DNA from 3 places in the Methylobacterium endophyticum genome. Region 2 is predicted to be linked to each of the others. Evidence: riboswitches for the same ligand, from Rfam matches in the RefSeq annotation. Region 2 holds a riboswitch; each other region holds the start of a gene.

Region 1 (5,884 bases), on a different contig from region 2:
ATCACGGCGGCGGACGTGAACCGTCAGCTCCGCCTCACCTCCGCCGACATGGCGGGCGGGCGCGCCGAGGTCGGCGGCCAGGAGCAGTCGATCCGCACGCTCGCGGCCTCGGCCAGCCTCGACACGCTGGCGGCGACCTCCATCGTCGTGCCGGGCAACCGCAAGGTGCGTCTGGACGAGTTGGCGACTCTCGCCGACACCTCGGAGGAACCGCGCACCTTCGCCCGGTTCAACGGCGAGCCCGTGGTCGCCTTCGCCATCTCGCGGGCCACGGGGGCCAGCGACGCCGAGGTGGCCACGGGCGTCGCGAAGAAGATCGCCGACCTGAGCAAGGCCAATCCCGGCGTCCATTTCGACCTGATCGACACCTCCGTCACCAACACGGTGGGGAATTACCACTCGGCTATGCTGGGGCTGCTCGAGGGCTCGGCGCTGGCCGTGATCGTGGTGCTGCTGTTCCTGAAGGACTGGCGCGCGACGCTGATCGCCTCCATCGCCCTGCCGCTCTCGGTGCTGCCGACCTTCTGGGTGATGAGCGCCCTCGGCTTCTCCCTGAACGCCGTGAGCCTGCTCGCCATCACGCTCGTCACGGGCATCCTCGTCGACGACGCCATCGTCGAGATCGAGAACATCGTCCGGCACATGCGCATGGGGAAATCGCCCTACCGCGCCGCGCTGGAGGCCGCCGACGAGATCGGGCTCGCGGTCATCGCCATCACCGCGACGATCATCGCGATCTTCTCGCCGGTGTCCTTCATGGGCGGCATCGCGGGCCAGTATTTCAAGCAGTTCGGGCTCACCATCGCCGCGGCGGTGTTCATGTCGCTGCTGGTGGCACGGCTCATCACGCCGCTGCTCGCCGCCTATTTCCTGCGCGACCACGGGCCGGACCATACCCGCGAGGGCCTGGTGATGCGGACCTATACCCGCGTCGTCGCCTGGTCGGTCCGGCACAAATACATCACGCTGGTGGCCGGGCTCGCCTGCTTTGCCGCCTCGATCATGTCCACGGGCCTGCTGCCGGCGGGCTTCCTGCCCGCGGAGGACGCGGCGCGCACGCTCTTCGTGGTGGAGCTGCCGCCGGGCGCCAAGCTTTCCGAGACGACCCGCGTCACCGACACGCTGGTCGAGAAGATCCGGGCGTTGCCGGAGGTACGCAGCGTCTTCGTGGATGGCGGCCGCCAGTTGCCGGGCAAGAAGGAGGTCCGTCTCGCGAGCCTCACCATCAACCTGACGCCCAAGAACGAGCGCCACCGCACCCAGAAGCAGGTCGATGTCGAGGTCGGCGAGATCCTGCGCCAGGAGCCGGACATCCGCTTCTGGGCGCTCCGCGAGGGCGGCCAGCGCGACCTCGCCCTCATCATTGCCGGGCCCGACAAGGCGGTGGTGGCCGATGTCGCGGCGCGTCTCCAGCGCGAGGCGGCCGGCGTGCCCCATCTCGTCAACGTCATCTCGACGGCGCCCCTCGACCGCACCGAGATCCGCATCACGCCGAAAGCCGGCGTCGCCGCCGATCTCGGTGTCTCGACGGACCTGATCGCGGAGACGGTCCGCGTCGGCACCATCGGCGACATCGGCGCCAACCTCGCCAAGTTCAACGCGCGCGACCGGCAGGTGCCGATCCGGGTGCAACTGCCGGAGAGCATGCGCGGGCATCTCTCCGAGATCGAGACCATGAAGGTCCCGGTGAAGGGGGGCGCCGCCGTGCCGCTCTCCACCGTCGCCGACCTCACCCTCGGCCAGGGCCCCACCGCCATCGACCGCTACGACCGCTCCGTGCGCGTCGCCATCGAGGCGGATATGCGGGGCTCGGACGCGCTGGGTTCGCTCATCGCCAGCGTGATGGCCCTGCCGGCTGCCAGGAACCTGCCCCCCGGCGTCACCATCAGCCAGACGGGCGATGCCGAGGTGATGGGCGAGGTCTTCGAGGGCTTCGCGCTCGCCATCGGCGCCGGGCTGATGATGGTCACGGGCGTGCTGGTGCTGCTCTTCGGCAACTTCCTCCAGCCGATGACGATCCTGTTCTCGCTGCCGCTCTCCATCGGCGGCGCCATCCTCGGCCTGCTGATCTTCAACAAGCCGATCTCGATGCCCGTCGTCATCGGCATCCTCATGCTCATGGGCGTGGTGACGAAGAACGCGATCATGCTGGTCGACTTCGCCGTGGAGGAGATGCGCGCCGGCGTCGACCGGGCCACGGCAATCGTGGATGCCGGCCGCAAACGCGCGCGGCCCATCGTGATGACCACCATCGCCATGGCCGCCGGCATGGTGCCCTCCGCCATGGCGCTCGGCATCGGCGGCGAGTTCCGCGCGCCCATGGCGATCGCGGTGATCGGCGGGCTGATCGTCTCGACGGGCCTGTCGCTGCTTTTCGTGCCGGCCTTCTTCGTGCTGATGGACGACCTCTCGCGCCTGTTCGTGCGGCTCTTTTCGCGCTTCGTCGGTGCCCGCGACGAGCCGGACGGCGAGCCGGATTTCACGCGCGTCGGCGATCCGGCCAATGACGAGCATCCCCCCGCCTATCGGCCGCCCCGCGTCGCGGCGGAGTAGGGAGCCGCCGGGGCGCGTGTTTCCCGATTGTGCTCGGCGCGCCACAACCCACGGCCGCGTGCTCGGGCCGATTGACGCGGCCGCCACCCGCCTCCTACCGTGAGGGCGACGGTTCCTCGCGAGAGGATCAAAAGGGAACGCGGTGAGGGGTTTTGCCCCGATGCCGCGGCTGCCCCCGCAACTGTAAGCGGCGAGCCCTCCGCCACCCGTGTCACTGGACGAGCCTCGTCCGGGAAGACGGTGAGAGGGCAGCGACCCGCGAGCCAGGAGACCTGCCGTCAGTCGTGGTCACACGCGAAACGCGTCGGGCGGGGTGTCCTGGCGGGTGTCGAAGCGCCCGGCTGCCTGCGTGCATCCCGTGTGATCCGGCCTCGTTCGCGGTGACGTGCCACTGCCGTTGCCCGAGGCCCATCCCGTGTCCCGCCTTTCGAACCTGTCGCACAGCGCGAGCCTGTGCGCGCTCTGCCTGCTCCTCCCCGCCGCCGCCCAGGCCGAGCCGGCCCAGGACGGCGTCGTCCTCGACCAGCTCTCCGTCGAGGGCCGTGGCGGCGGCGTCAGCCTCACCCGCGCCGATCCGGTCGGGCTCAACCTGCGCACCCCCGACCGGGGCGCGAGCCGCCTCGGCCTGACGCCGCTGGAGACCCCGGCCAGCGTCGACGTGATCGCCGGCGAGACCGCGCGGCTGCGCGGCCAGAACACCGTGCAGGAGGCCGTCACCGAGAACGCCACCGGCATCACCACCATCGCCGCTCCCGGCAACGGCAACGGCGCCTTTGCGAGCCGGGGCTTCGCCGGGCCGAACTCGATCCAGCAGCTCTACGACGGCACCCGCCTGTTCGTGGGCGCCGGCACCGTCACCTTCCCCTTCGACACCTGGAACATCGAGCGGATCGAGGTGCTGCGCGGGCCGGCCTCCGTGCTCTACGGGGACGGCGCCATCGGCGGCGTCGTCAACGTCGTGACCAAGAAGCCGAGCTTCATCCCCATCAACGCAGCGCGCGCCGCCATCGGCTCGGACGGCACCGCGCGGCTCGCCTTCGATTCCGGCGGCCCCATCGGCGAATCCATCGCCTATCGTCTCAATGTCAGCGGCAACCGCTCGGATGGCTGGATGCGGCCGGAGGGCGATTTCCGCAACCTCGCGGTCTCCGGCGCGCTGCTGCTCCAGGCGACCCCCGACCTCGCCTTCACCCTCTCGCACGATCTCGGCTACCAGGAGCCGGCCCGCTACTGGGGCTCGCCGCTGGTCGAGGGGCGCATCCTGAATGCGCTGCGCTTCAACAACTACAATGTCCGCGACGCCAAGGTGACATGGGCCGACAACTGGACCCAGCTCAAGGCCGAGTGGACGCCCACTGCCGATGTCACCATCCGCAACACCGCCTACCGCTTGCAGAGCCGACGCCACTGGCTCGACGTGGAGCAATACGCCTTCAATCGCGGCACGGGGCTGATCGACCGCTCGGACTATCTCGAGATCTACCACCAGCAGGAGCAGATCGGGAACCGCTTCGACGCGACCGTCAAGGGCAACGTCTTCGGCCTGCGCAACGAGTTCTCGGCCGGCTTCGACGTGAACCATGTCGATTTCCGCCACACCAACAACTTCTATTTCGATACCAGCACCAGCGTGCCGGCGATGGGCTACGATCCCGGCCTGTTTCCGCAGAACGGGCGCGCGATTCCGGCCTACGCGACGCAGACCAACCAGGCCTCCGTCTTCGCCGAGGACCGGCTGATCCTCACCGACCGGCTCTCCTTCCTCACGGGCGTGCGCTTCGACGCCTCGAATCTTCAGCGCAACAACCTCCAGACGGGCGCCGCCTTCGAGAAGTCGTTCCAGGGGCTAGGCTACCGCTTCGGGTTGGTCTTCGCCGCGACGCCCGATACCTCGCTCTACGTGCAATACGCCACCGCGACCGATCCGGTGGGCAGCCTGATCTCGCTGTCGCAATCGCTGTCGACCTTCAAGCTCTCGACCGGGCGTCAGGTCGAGGTCGGCGCCAAGGGGCTCGCCTTCTCGGGCGGCCTCGAATGGACAATTGCCGGCTACAGGATCGTGAAGGACAACCTGATCTCGGCCATTCCCGGCTCGCCGCAATTCTCGACCCAGGTCGGCCAGCAATCCTCCGAAGGCGTCGAGGCGGCGCTCTCGCTCCACCTGCCGGCAGGCTGGCGCATCGACGGCAACATCGCCCTGCTGCATGCGCAATACGATGCCTTCACCCAGAACGTGGGCGGCGTCGCGGTGTCCTATGCCGGCAACCAGCCCATCGACGTGCCGGAGCGCGTCGCCAATCTCTGGCTGAACTGGGCCTTCGCCCGCGACTGGGAGGCGCGCATCGGCCTCCAGAATATCGGGCAGGTCTATAGCGACTTCGGCAACGCCGCCCGGCGGCCGGGCTATACCCTGGTCAATCTCGGCCTCGACCATCAGGTGACGGCGAACTCGCGCCTGAGCCTGCGCGTCTACAACGTCTTCGACAAGGTCTACGCCATCAGCGGCAATGCCGTGGACGGGGTCGGCACGAACTGGCTGCTCGGCCGGCCGCGCTCCTTCGAGATCGCCTACAACGTGGCGTGGTGAGGGGGCGCGCGATCCTCAAGCGGGCGAAGCGGTGGCTGTTTCTCGGCCACCGCTGGCTCGGTATCGGCACCGGCTTGCTCTTCGTCGCCTGGTTCCTGTCGGGCCTCGTGATGATGTATGTCGGCTTCCCCTCGCTGACCGAGACGGAGCGGCGCGCCGGTCTGCCGCCCATCGCCTGGGACGAGGTCGCCATCGGCCCCGGCGCGGCGCTGGCGGCGGCCGGGATCGACGGTCTTCCCCGCGACCTGCGCCTCGGGATGCTCGCCGGCCGCCCGGTCTACCGGATCACTGGCTGGGATGGCCGCCGGAGCACCGTTGCGGCGCGCGACGGCACGAGGATCGATGCGGTCTCCACCGGGGAGGCCCTCGCCGTCGCCGCGCGCGACCCGCGTGCCGCCGCGCCCTCGCTCATCGGGGAGATCGGCCGCGACCAGTGGTCGGTGACGGCCCGCTTCGATCCGTTGCGTCCCTTCCACCTGATCGCTCTCGGCGACGCGGAGGATACGCGGCTCTACGTCTCCGCGCGCACGGGCGAGATCGCTCTCGACACCACCCGCTCGGAACGGATCTGGAACTGGCTCGGCGCCGTCACGCATTGGATCTATCCGACGCCGTTGCGGGCCGAGGCCGATCTCTGGCGCGACGTGGTGCTCTGGGTCTCGGGCGTCGCGGCCCTGAACGCGGGTGCCGGGCTCGTCGCCGGCATCCTCCGGCTGCGCCTGCGGCGGCGCTATCCGACAGGCG
Region 2 (5,884 bases):
GCTCGAGATGGTCCGCGAGCGCGTCGAGCACCGTCTCGATACCGGCCTCGTAGGACGCCCCGTCCGACACGGCGCCGAGCCGCGCCAGCCACGCCGCGCGCTGGCGGTCGTCCGAGAACAGCCCGTGGACGTAGCTGCCGCAGACCAAACCGTCCGCCGAAACAGCCCCGTCGACGCGCCCGTCCGCGAAACGCAGCAGCGGCCGCGCCGCGTCGGGGCCGACCGTCTCGCCGACATGCATCTCGTAGCCGGCGAAGGGAGCGCCGTCCGGCAGGCTGTTGCCGGCGACCGATTCGAGGCGCTTCAGCGGCGTCATCGCCGTCTCGACGGCGAGGAGGCCGAGGCCGGGGACGCTGCGCGGCGCGCCCTCGATGCCGTGCGGATCGCTCAGCGTGGTCCCGAGCATCTGGTAGCCGCCGCACAGGCCGAGCACCCGGCCGCCGCGCCGGACATGCGCCTTCAGATCGACATCCCAGCCCTGGGCCCGGAAGAACTCCAGATCGTCGATGGTGGTCTTGGAGCCCGGCAGCAGCACCAGCGCCGCGTCTCCGGGGATCGCCTGCCCCGGATGCAGCAGCAGCACCTCCACCTCGGGCTCGGCCCGCAGCGGGTCGAGATCGTCGAAATTGGCGATGCGCGGCAGCACCGGCACCACGATTCTCTTGCGCCCCCCCGCGCCCGGCCCGGACCCCGCCAGCCCGAGCACGTCCTCCGCCGGTAGCCGAACGGCCATGGGAAAATGCGGCACGAGGCCGAGCGGTGCCCAGCCGGTGCGCTCCGCGATGAGCGCCATGCCGTCCGCGAAAAGGCTCGGATCGCCGCGAAAGCGGTTGACGACGAAGCCACGGATCATGGCGGCATCGTCCGGGTCGATCACGGCCTTCGTCCCGACGAGGCTGGCGATGACGCCGCCCCGGTCGATGTCGCCGACGAGCACCACCGGCGTCCCCGTGGCGCGGGCGAAGCCCATGTTGGCGATGTCGCCGGCCCGCAGGTTCACCTCGGAGGCCGAGCCCGCGCCCTCCACCAGGACGAGATCCGCCTCCCCGCAAAGGCGCGCGAAGCTGTCGCGCACCGCCTCCATCAGGCGCGGCTTCCAGCCTTGGTAGTCGCGTGCCTTCACGGTCGCGACCATGCGGCCCTGCACCACCACCTGCGAGCCGATCTCGCTCTGCGGCTTCAGCAGCACCGGGTTCATGTGCACCGAGGGCGCCACTCCGGCGGCGCGCGCCTGGAGCGCCTGGGCGCGCCCGATCTCGCCGCCATCGGCGGTGACTGCGGCGTTGTTCGACATGTTCTGCGGCTTGAACGGCCGCACCCTCAAGCCCCGCCGCGTGAAGGCGCGCGCCAGCCCGGCCACGATCAGCGACTTGCCGACATCCGAGCCGGTGCCCTGGATCATGATGGCGCGGGTCATGGCGCAAATGTCCTTCCTTCTCCCCCTCGCGGGAGAAGGTGGCCCGCGAAGCGGGTCGGATGAGGGGAGCGACCTTTCCGGAGAGGGCGCTCCCCTCTCCCGACCCTCGCCGACGCGAGGGCCACCCTCCCCCGCAGAGGGGGGAGGGAGGAGCGCCTGATCCGGCGGACGCGCCTCGTCAAAACTCGATCCCCTCCTGCGCCTTCACCCCGGCGGAGAAGTGGTGCTTCACGTTGCCCATCTCGGTGACGAGATCGGCCGCCTCGATCAGCGCCGGCTTGGCGTTTCGGCCGGTGACGACGACATGCAGGTCCGGCCGCCGGGCGGAGAGGGTCGCGACCACGGCGTCGAGGTCGAGATAGCCGTAGCGGAGCGCGATGTTGAGCTCGTCCAGCACGATGAGCCGGATGCTCTCGTCGGCCATGAGCTCGCGGGCCTTGGCCCAGGCCTCCTCGCAGGCGGCGATGTCGCGGGCCTTGTCCTGCGTCTCCCAGGTGAAGCCCTCGCCGAGCGTGTGCCAGGAGACCTGGGTGCCGAAGCGTTCGAGGGCATGCCTCTCACCCGTGTCCCAGCCGCCCTTGATGAACTGCACGCAGGCGACCCACCAGCCGCGCCCCAGCGCCCGCAGCATCAGCCCGAGGGATGCCGTGGTCTTGCCCTTGCCGGGGCCCGTGTTGACGATGAGCAGGCCCTTCTCGATGGTCTTGCCCGCGACCTCGGCGTCCTGAGCGGCCTTGCGCTTCTCCATCTTGGCGCGATGGCGGTCTTCATCCCGAACTCGATCTTCGCTCATCGGGGCTCCTTCACGGTCATCGGCAGGCCCGCCACCATGAAGATCACCGCGTCGGCGGCGGCGGCGAGGGCCTGGTGGAGCCGCCCCGCCTCGTCGCGGAAGCGGCGGGCGAGGGCGTTGTCGGGCACGATCCCGAGACCCACCTCGTTGCCGACGAGCACGAGCGGGCCGGGCGCCTCCGCGCAAGCCGCTACGAGCGCCCGCGACGCCGCCGGAACGTCGGCCTCCGACAGGATCAGGTTCGTGAGCCAGAGGGTCAGGCAGTCGACCAGCACCGGACCGCGCGCGGCGGAGACCGCCTCGGGGAGGCGGAGGGGCACGTCCTGCGTGATCCAGCCGCCGGACCGGCGCTCACGGTGGATCGCGATGCGCTCGCGCATCTCGTCGTCATAGGCCTGGGCGGTGGCGAGGTAGAGCCAGGGCGCCGGACGGGCCTCGATCAGCGCCTCGGCGTGCCGGCTCTTGCCGGAGCGGGCGCCGCCGAGCACCAGGGTCATCCGGGGAGCGGGGGAAGGCATCCGGCTCCTTTGCCCGAAAGCCGCCGCCCCGGTCAAAGGGCCGGCCCTTCCCGCGTTGTGCGCATCGCGGCGACAGGTTACAAGCGATGAGGACGGTGCCCCGGCAACGGGGTGAAAAGGGAATGCGGTGACGGGAGCGATCCCGGATTCCGCGGCTGCCCCCGCAACTGTGAGCGGCTAGCTCCTGCCAACACCCACCGGAAGCGTCCGGGAAGGCGGCAGGCGCGGCGATCCGCGAGCCAGGAGACCTGCCGTCGCCCGCGTTCCACAACCGATGCCGCCGGCGGGGCGGCGGGAGACGTTCGACATGACCAGCACCGTCCAGACCCTCGGCCGCATCGAGACCCGCACCGGCGAGCGCCTCGCCGCCGTCGCCATGGCCGCCCTGTTCGGGTTCGGGCTGGTGTTCATGGCGGGCTTCTCGCCGGCCTCCGTGCTGCACAACGCGGCGCACGACTTCCGGCATACCCAGAACTTTCCCTGCCACTGAGCGCACGCGCTCCCCTCAGGCAGGTTTCCCATGATCGTCCGGCTTCTGTCGGCGGCGCTCGCCGCCGGCTTCTTCGCGGCCGTCGTCGCGACGGGTCTTCAGCTCGCGCTGACATCCCCCCTCATCATCGCCGCCGAGCGCTACGAGACGGGTGCGCATGCGGCTGTGCCCTCGCGCGCCATCGTCCACGCGAATCTCGTCATCCCGGTCCACGACCACGGGCACGCTCAGGCCCCCGCCGATGCGAAGCCCGAATGGCAACCCGCGCCCGGCCTGCCGCGCATGGCCTTCACCGGCCTCGCCACCCTGGTCGGGGCGGTGGGCTACGCGCTGCTGCTCGGCGCCGCGATGGTCGCCATCGGCCGCGAGCCGACGCCGGAGCGCGGGCTCGCCTTCGCCGTCGCCGGCTTCCTCGCCGTGGCGCTCGCGCCGGCGCTCGGCCTGCCGCCGGAACTGCCCGGCAGCGAGGCGGCGCCCCTCGCCGCCCGCCAGGCATGGTGGGCGATGACCGCTCTCTCCACCGCCATGGGGCTCTATCTCATCCTGATCCGGCGCGTGCCCATCACCATCCTCGGCGGGCTCGTGCTGATCGTGGCGCCGCACGTCGCCGGCGCGCCGGAGGCGGCTGAAACGGCATCCGCCCTCCCGGCAGGGCTCGCGGCGCAGTTCGCAGCCCGCTCGCTGGCGGTCTCCTTCGTGTTCTGGGCGGCGATCGGCCTCGGCTTCGGCTGGACCTGGCGGCGGTTCGGCGCGGCGACGGGTGAGACCGCCCGTGCCTGATCCCGTCACCCTCTATGTCTGCACCACCTGCCGCGCGGAGGGCGACGCCTCCGAGCCGAGGGCCGGGGCGAGGCTGCTGTCGTCCCTGAGCGAGGCGCTGGCGGAGCGTCCCGCCGCCGGCATCCGCATCGAGCCGGTGGAGTGCCTCTCCGTCTGCAAGCGCGCCTGCACCGTGGCCGTCGCCTCCCCCGGCCGCTGGACCTACGTCTACGGCGATCTCGACCCGGCCACCTCCGCCGCGACGATCCTCGACGGGATCGGCCTCTATGCCGACACGCCGGACGGGATCGTGCCCTGGAAGGCCCGGCCGCAAGCCTTCAAGTCGGGCGTCGTCGCCCGCGTCCCGCCCCTCCCGCAGCCCATGCCCGAGGCCGCCGAATGACCCTTCTCGCCAAGATCCCCTGCACCATCGTCACCGGCTTCCTCGGAGCCGGCAAGACGACGCTGGTGCGCCATCTGCTCGAGAATGCCGGCGGGCGCCGCATCGCCATCCTCGTCAACGAGTTCGGCGATGTCGGCTTCGACAAATCCTTCCTCGCCGCCTGCGGGGTCGAGGGCTGCACCGAGGAGTCCATCGTCGAATTGCCCAACGGCTGCATCTGCTGCACCGTCGCCGACGACTTCGTGCCGGCCCTGACGAGCCTGCTCGACCGGGCCGAGCCGCCCGAGCACATCCTCATCGAGACCTCCGGCCTCGCCCTGCCCAAGCCCCTGGTGCAGGCGTTCCAGTGGCCGGCGATCCGCTCGAAGGTGACGGTGGACGGGGTCGTCGCCGTGGTCGACGCCCCGGCCGTGGCCTCGGGCGCCTTCGCGGACGACCCGCAAGCGCTCGCCGCCCAGCGCGCCGCCGATACGAGTGTCGACCACGACAACCCGCTGGAGGAGGTGTTCGAGGACCAGCTCCTCTGCGCCGACCTCGTCGTGCTCAACAAGGCCGACCTGATCGACGCCGCCGCGCTGGCGAAGGTCCGCGCCGATGTCGAGGGCCACCTGCCGCGCGCCGTGAAGGTGGTCGAGACCGATCACGGCCGCATCGATCCGCGCGTGCTGCTCGGGCTCGGCGCCGCCGCCGAGGACGATCTGGACGCCCGCCCCTCGCATCACGGCGAGGGCGAGGACCACGAGCACGACGACTTCGAGACGGTCTCGTTGGCCGTCCGCGCAGGCATCACCGCGGCCGATCTCGCGGCCCGCGTCACCGCCGCCGCCGAGACCAAGGACGTGCTGCGCATCAAGGGTTTCGCCGAGGTCGAGGGCAAGCCGATGCGCCTCGTGGTGCAGGGCGTCGGGCGCCGCGTGACCCATCATTTCGACCGGCCGTGGCGCGCGGGCGAGCCCCGCGACGGCCGGCTCGTGGTGATCGGCCTCAAGGGCTTCGACCGCGACGCCGTCGCCGCCGCGCTCGCGGGATAGCGGGAGGGGCGCCATGCACCTGATCCGCGTCGACACGGTCTCCCTCGACGAGGGCGAGGCGGCGGTCGACCTGGGCCAGGAGCCCGGCGACATCGTCGTCCTCTCCTTCACCGATTCCGATCTGTTCGGCGTCGCCCGTGCGCATGAGGCGGAGCCCGGCCTGCCCAGCCTGCGGCTCGCGAAGCTGGCGAAACTGCGCCATCCGATGTCCGTCGACCTCTATGTCGATTCCATCGTCGCCAAGGCGCGCATCGTCGTGATCCGCTGCCTCGGCGGGCTCGACTACTGGCGCTACGGGATCGAGCGGGCGGCGGACGCGGCGCGGGTCAACGGCGTGGCGCTGGTGCTGCTCCCCGGAGACGACCGGCCCGACCCGCGCCTTTCCGCCTACGCCACCCGGCCCGATCTCGCGCCCGTCCTCGACGGCTATTTCCGCGCCGGAGGGCCGGAGAACCTGCGCCGGATGCTGCGCC
Region 3 (5,884 bases), on a different contig from region 2:
GGCTCGCGCTCTGGGGAACGCTCTGGTTCGATCTTCCGCTCGACCGCGCGGACGGCCACCGGCCGGGCGGCGGGGCGTGGGAGGCCGCCCTCGCCGAGAGCGGCGACGAGCCCGGCGGCACGGACCCCGACCATCCGGACGCCCTGCTGGACCTGATCGAGGACTTGCAGGTGGGCTGCTTCGCCTGAGCCGCGCGTGGCTTCCGATTGCGCTGGATCAAGGCCGGGGCCGCGCCGTTCGGGGAAGCTGTCCCGGCATCCTCGACCTCATCGATACAGGAGCCGCGCCATGTCCATCGCCAGCATCATGGTATCCGTCGATTCGGGACGGGCGGCCGCGCACCGCGTCCGTCTCGCCGCCGATCTCGCCGACCGGTTCGAGGCGGCCCTCACGGGCATCGCCGCCCGCCGGATTCCGGGACCGGGCCCCGCCGACAACATCGAGGCGGCCCAGGCCGCCTACGACGAGGAGCGGGCCAAGCTCGCGGCCGAGCTCGACCAGGCGAAGGAGATCTTCGACCACAACGTCGCCCCGGCCGCCCGGACCGGTTGGCGGCAGGCCGAGGCCGGGGCGGAAGCCTTCCTGGTCCAGCAGGCGCGCGGCGCCGATCTCGTCGTCGTCGGGCGCAACCCGGCGGAGGGCGGGGCGAGGGAGATGGCCGCCGATCCCGGCACGGTGCTGATGGAGGTCGGCCGGCCGGTGCTGGTGGCCCCGCCGGGTCTGGAGCGGCTCAAGGCCGCGCGCATCGTCGTCGCCTGGAAGGACGCGCCCGAGTCGCGCCGCGCCGTCACCGCCGCCCTGCCGTTCGTCGCGCGCGCCGATCAGGTCTTCGTGGTGAGCGCCGGCGCCGACGCCCGCTTCGAGGGGGCCGAGGAGGTCTCCGAGCTGCTGGCCCGCCACGGCGCGCATGTCACCACCCACTTCCTCGACGCCGCCGCGGGGGCGATCGCCGAGGAGATCCTGCGCTTCGCCAACCGCCAGGACGCGGACCTCGTGGTGATGGGCGGCTACGGCCGCTCCCGGCTGCACGAATGGCTGTTCGGCGGGGTGACGCGCGACATCCTGCAAGTGTCCCCCTTCTGCTGCCTGATGAGCCATTGATGCGCCGCCTCACGGTCATGGCGGGAGCGCTGGCGCTCCTGCCTCTCCTCCATGTCGCGCCGGCCGCCGCCTGGGACAGGAAGGTCGAGCGCGGCCGGACGCTGACGCGCGCGCAATGCGCCCGCTGCCACGCCGTCGGCAGGACCGGGACGAGCCCGCTGCGGCAGGCTCCTCCCTTCCGCACCCTCCACGAGCGCTATCCCGTCGAGAATCTCGAGGAGGCGCTGACCGAGGGCATCCGCACGGGCCATCCCTCGATGCCAGAGTTCAGGTTCGACCCGGACGAGGCGGAGGCGATCATCGCCTACCTGAAATCGCTGGAGAGCTGAGGGCCCTCAGCCGGCGGCGAGGGCTTCCAGCCGGTCGAGGTCGAGTAGGCGCACGCCCCCCGGCACGAGCAGCAGGGTATCGGCGCGGTCGAGCCGGGACAGCATCCGGCTCACCGTCTCCATGGTCAGCCCGAGATGGTCGGCCATGTCCTGCCGGCCCATCGGCAGCTCGACCGTGACGGAGCTGTGCCCGGCACGCGCGAAGCGGGCCCGCAGCGACAGCAGGAACGCCGCCACCTTCTCCTCGGCCGTGCGGCGCCCGAGGAGAAGCATCTGGTCCTGCGCGAGCGCCAGCTCGTAGCCGGCCCGCTCGTACAGGCTCCTGAGCAGATGGGGCTTCGACTCGACCAGGGCGGCGAAGTCCTGGCGGCCGAAGCGGCAGGTCCGCACCGGGCCGAGCGCCTCGGCGGAGACCGGGTGGCGCACCTGCGGGACGAGGCCCAGGAAGTCCCCCGGCAGCGCGAAGCCCATGACCTGACGCCGGCCGTCCGGGAGCAGGCGGACGAGGCGCAGCGTCCCCTCGATGACGTTGAAGACCGAACAGGCCGGCTCGTCCTGCCCGAACAGGGTCTGGCCCTTGTCGAGGGTGAGGTGCTGGCTCAGCGCCTCCAGATCGCCGAGTTCGGCCGGCGTCAGCACGGAACAGATTCCGGCCAGCCGCGCGCCGCACTCGCCGCAGCTCTCCGCCTGACGCTTGTGATGGCACGCGTGGGCAAGCCTCTCGCCCGCGCCCGTGTCGACCGGCATGGAAGCCTCCTCCGGGGAAGCGGACGGCACAGCCCGCCATCCGGCCGGCTCCCGTCCGGCGCCGAGGATGGACCGGGCCGGGCGCGGCGCATTGATCCACCGCAAGGTGATGACCGGGGGGCACGGGACGGCACCGAGCCGAGCGCGCGCGCCACCAGCCCGAGGTCGAAGGCCGGGACGGGCTACGAAACGGTGTCCCGCCTCGAACGGCCGCCGACGACAGCTGAACGGAGCTGGCGAGCGGCGGCAGGGTGGAGGCAACGGTCCCGCCGGGGCCCCTGGAGGAGGCCATGACCCCTCAGATCGAGAGCGCGGCCGCCGTCGACGCCGACATGGCCGACCTCGTGCGGTCGCTCTCCGAGAACGGGCTCCATCACCGGATCGCGGCCTGTCGCGCAGGGTGATCGTCGGGACCGCCCGCCGGATGTGACCGCTCGGGCACATCCGCGCCGGATCGCGGCGGCCGCGTTGACTCGGGGGGCGGCCGCCTCCTACCGTGAGGGCGACGGTTCCTCGCGAGAGGATCAAAAGGGAACGCGGTGAGGGGTTTTGCTCCGATGCCGCGGCTGCCCCCGCAACTGTAAGCGGCGAGCCCTCCGCCACCCGTGTCACTGGACGAGCCTCGTCCGGGAAGACGGTGAGAGGGCAGCGACCCGCGAGCCAGGAGACCTGCCGTCAGTCGTGGTCACACGCGAAACGCGTCGGGCGGGGTGTCCTGGCGGGTGTCGAAGCGCCCGGCTGCCGTCGTGCATCCCGTGTGGTCCGGCCTCGTTCGCGGTGACGTGCCACTGCCGTTGCCCGAGGCTCGTTGTCCGTGATTTCTCCCTCTCGATCCGCGCTCCCGCGAGCGCTGGCGCTGTCCTGCGCGGGCACCTGCCTGCTGCTCTCGTGTCCCGCTCTCGCGCAGCAGAGCGCGGCCCCCTTCGCGGCGACGCCCCTCGGGACCGCGGCGGCGGTCTCGCTCTCCGAGCTTTCCGTGAGCGCCACAGGCGTGCCGACCCCGATCGCGCTCACCGGATCGAGCGTCACCGTGCTCACCGCCGAGACCCTGGAGGCCCAGCAGCGCCGCACCGCTCCCGATGCGCTCCAGCAGGTGCCCGGCCTCAACGTCGTGCAGACCGGCGGGCCCGGCGGCCAGACCTCGGTGTTCATTCGAGGCGCGAACTCGAACCATGTGAAGGTGCTGATCGACGGCATCGACGCCACCGATCCCTCGAATCCCAACGGCTCCTTCGATTTCGGCCAGCTCCTGACCGAGGATCTGTCGCGCATCGAGGTGCTGCGCGGGCCCCAGAGCGGGCTCTACGGCTCGGACGCCATCGGCGGCGTGGTCTCCTTCACGACGAAGCGCGGCGAAGGGCCAGCCAAGGCGAGCCTGCGGGTCGAGGGCGGCTCGTTCGGCACCTTCAACCAGAGCGGCCGGATCAGCGGCGCGCAGGACGGGTTCGATTATTCGGTGTCGGTGCAGCACCTGCGGGCCGCCGCGACCCCGGTGACGCCCGGCTATCTGCTCGCGCCCGGCACGGCGATCCACCCGAACTATTACGACAACGAAACCGTCTCGGCGCGGTTCGGCTACCAGTTCACCGACAGCTTCCGCGTCAACTCCATCACGCGCTTCGTCAACTCGAAGCTACTGATCTCGACCGACGACTACAACACCTTCCCCGTCACGATCGGCGGCCTGCGGGGCCAAGCCGACGTGCAGCAGGTCTTCTCCCGCAACGAGGCCGAGTGGACGCCGTTCGCCGGCTTCCACAACCTCTTCGCGGTCAACTACTCGAACCTGTTCAACCGCCAGGTCTCGAACGCCTACGACCCCTTCAACCCGCTGCCGACCACCGGGCTCGGCGAGCGCACCCGCTACGAGTATCGCGGCGACTACCAGCTCTCCCCCGGCAACCTCGTGCTGTTCGGCGCGCAGCGGGACGACGAGAGCCTGTCCACCGCCGATCCGAACCCGTTCGGCAGCGGCAACCTCAAGGCGAAGAACGGCAACACCGCGGGATACGCGGAGGCACAGCTCACGCCCTTCGAGCGGGCGGCGCTCGTCGCCAATATCCGCCACGACGAGAACGACGCGTTCGGCCCGGCCACCACCTTCCGCGTGGCGCCGAGCTACATCCTTCCCTTCACCGACACGCGCATCAAGGGCAGCGTCGGCACCGGCTTCAAGGCACCGACGCTGAGCCAGCTCTACCAGAGCTTCCCGGCCTTCAACTTCTTCGCCAACCCGAACCTGAAGCCGGAGGAGAGCCTCGGCTACGATGCCGGCATCGAGCAGCCGCTGGGGGATCGAATCCTCGTCGGCGCGACCTACTACCGCAACGACTTCAGGAACCTGATCGCCACCAACGCGACCTTCACCTCCAACGAGAACATCGGCCGGGCCGAATCCTACGGCGCCGAGGCCTTCGTCTCGGTGAAGCTCACCGACACCCTGTCGGGCCGGGTCGACTATACCAACACGGTGACGAAGAACGAGATCACCAACCAGGAGCTGCTGCGCCGTCCCCGCCACAAGGGCAGCGCCACGGCGCTCTGGACCCCGCTGCCGGGCCTGACCTTCAGCGGCACGGTGATCGTGCTCGGCCACTTCGTCGACGGCAACCGCGACTTCTCGGTGGCGCGGCTCAAGAACCCCGGCTTCACCCTGGTGAACCTCGCGGTGAACTACGACGTGACCCGGACCGTGAGCCTGTTCGGGCGGGTCGATAACCTGTTCGACCGCCGCTACGAGAACCCGACCGGCTTCCTCGGGCCGGGGCTCGCCGTCTATGGCGGCGTCCGGCTGACCTCGTTCTGAGGGCGCGATGAGACTGCGACGCGCGCTCGCGGCCCTGGCCGCGCTGACCTTCCCCTGCACGGCCACCGCCGGGGCGCCCGCGCGCGTCGTCTCCCTGAACCTGTGCGCGGACGAGCTGATCCTGCGGCTCGCCGACCGCGAGCAGGTCATGGCCGTGACCCATCTCGCCCGCGACCCGCGCGGCTCCACCGTGGCGGCGCAAGCCGCCGGCCTGCCCGTCACGCGCGGCCTGTCGGAGGAGATCGTGGCGCTGCGCCCCGATCTCGTCGTCGCGGGGGCCTTCACCACGCGGATGACGGTCGGCATGCTCAAGCGCGTCGGCTTTCCCGTGCTCGAGCTCGGCGTGCCGGCCGATCTCGACGGGGTGCGCACGCAGATCCGCACGGTGGCCGGGGCGCTCGGCCACGCGGATCGCGGCGAGGCGCTCGTCGCCGATCTCGACGCGCGGCTCGCCCGCATCGTCCGGCCGGCCCGGCCCCTGCGGGTCCTGGTGCTGCGCCCGAGCGCCTTCACGGTGGCGCCCGGCGGGCTCGGCGACGCGCTGATCCGCGCCGCCGGCCTGAGCAACGTCGCCGCCGAGCTGGGACAGGACCGGCTCGGGCAGGTTCCCCTCGAGGCGGCGGCCTTCTCGGATGCCGACCTCATCGCCCTCGACGAGGACGAGCCGGGCACGCCGTCGCTGGCCGACACGCTGCTGCGCCATCCCGTCCTCGACGCGCTCCGCCGGCAGGGCCGCACGCTCTCCATCCCGAACCGGCTCTGGACCTGCCCCGGCCCGCAGGTGGCCGAGGTCGCGGCGCGCCTCGCCGAGGCGGCCCGCGCCCGCTTGGCCGTGCCATGAACGCGCCCATGCCTCCCCCTCGCGCTCGCGCAAGGCAGCGCCGTCCCGGCGGCGCGGCGG

Evidence for each region. A riboswitch is a leader RNA that binds a small molecule or an ion and turns the genes downstream of it on or off. The one in region 2 is predicted to bind cobalamin.
Region 1: linked by a shared signal. The riboswitch ahead of ACP56T_RS15550 (TonB-dependent receptor) and the one ahead of ACP56T_RS14190 (CbtB domain-containing protein) in region 2 are both predicted to bind cobalamin.
Region 3: linked by a shared signal. The riboswitch ahead of ACP56T_RS07655 (TonB-dependent receptor plug domain-containing protein) and the one ahead of ACP56T_RS14190 (CbtB domain-containing protein) in region 2 are both predicted to bind cobalamin.

Annotation. Positions count from the first base shown of each region.
Region 1 is NZ_JBNHES010000014.1:30,207-36,090, reverse strand. Features, by position in the region: gene ACP56T_RS15555 (efflux RND transporter permease subunit) at 1-2,553, shown strand, start outside; cobalamin riboswitch at 2,646-2,847, shown strand; gene ACP56T_RS15550 (TonB-dependent receptor) at 2,969-5,140, shown strand; gene ACP56T_RS15545 (PepSY domain-containing protein) at 5,137-5,884, shown strand, end outside.
Region 2 is NZ_JBNHES010000012.1:44,168-50,051, forward strand. Features, by position in the region: gene ACP56T_RS14175 (cobyric acid synthase) at 1-1,417, opposite strand, end outside; gene cobO (cob(I)yrinic acid a,c-diamide adenosyltransferase) at 1,596-2,210, opposite strand; gene cobU (bifunctional adenosylcobinamide kinase/adenosylcobinamide-phosphate guanylyltransferase) at 2,207-2,728, opposite strand; cobalamin riboswitch at 2,805-2,998, shown strand; gene ACP56T_RS14190 (CbtB domain-containing protein) at 3,036-3,218, shown strand; gene ACP56T_RS14195 (CbtA family protein) at 3,249-3,998, shown strand; gene ACP56T_RS14200 (DUF1636 family protein) at 3,991-4,380, shown strand; gene cobW (cobalamin biosynthesis protein CobW) at 4,377-5,411, shown strand; gene cobN (cobaltochelatase subunit CobN) at 5,425-5,884, shown strand, end outside.
Region 3 is NZ_JBNHES010000005.1:61,474-67,357, forward strand. Features, by position in the region: gene ACP56T_RS07635 (hypothetical protein) at 1-188, shown strand, start outside; gene ACP56T_RS07640 (universal stress protein) at 289-1,101, shown strand; gene ACP56T_RS07645 (c-type cytochrome) at 1,101-1,430, shown strand; gene ACP56T_RS07650 (Crp/Fnr family transcriptional regulator) at 1,437-2,177, opposite strand; cobalamin riboswitch at 2,667-2,868, shown strand; gene ACP56T_RS07655 (TonB-dependent receptor plug domain-containing protein) at 2,992-4,983, shown strand; gene ACP56T_RS07660 (ABC transporter substrate-binding protein) at 4,991-5,824, shown strand; gene ACP56T_RS07665 (FecCD family ABC transporter permease) at 5,821-5,884, shown strand, end outside.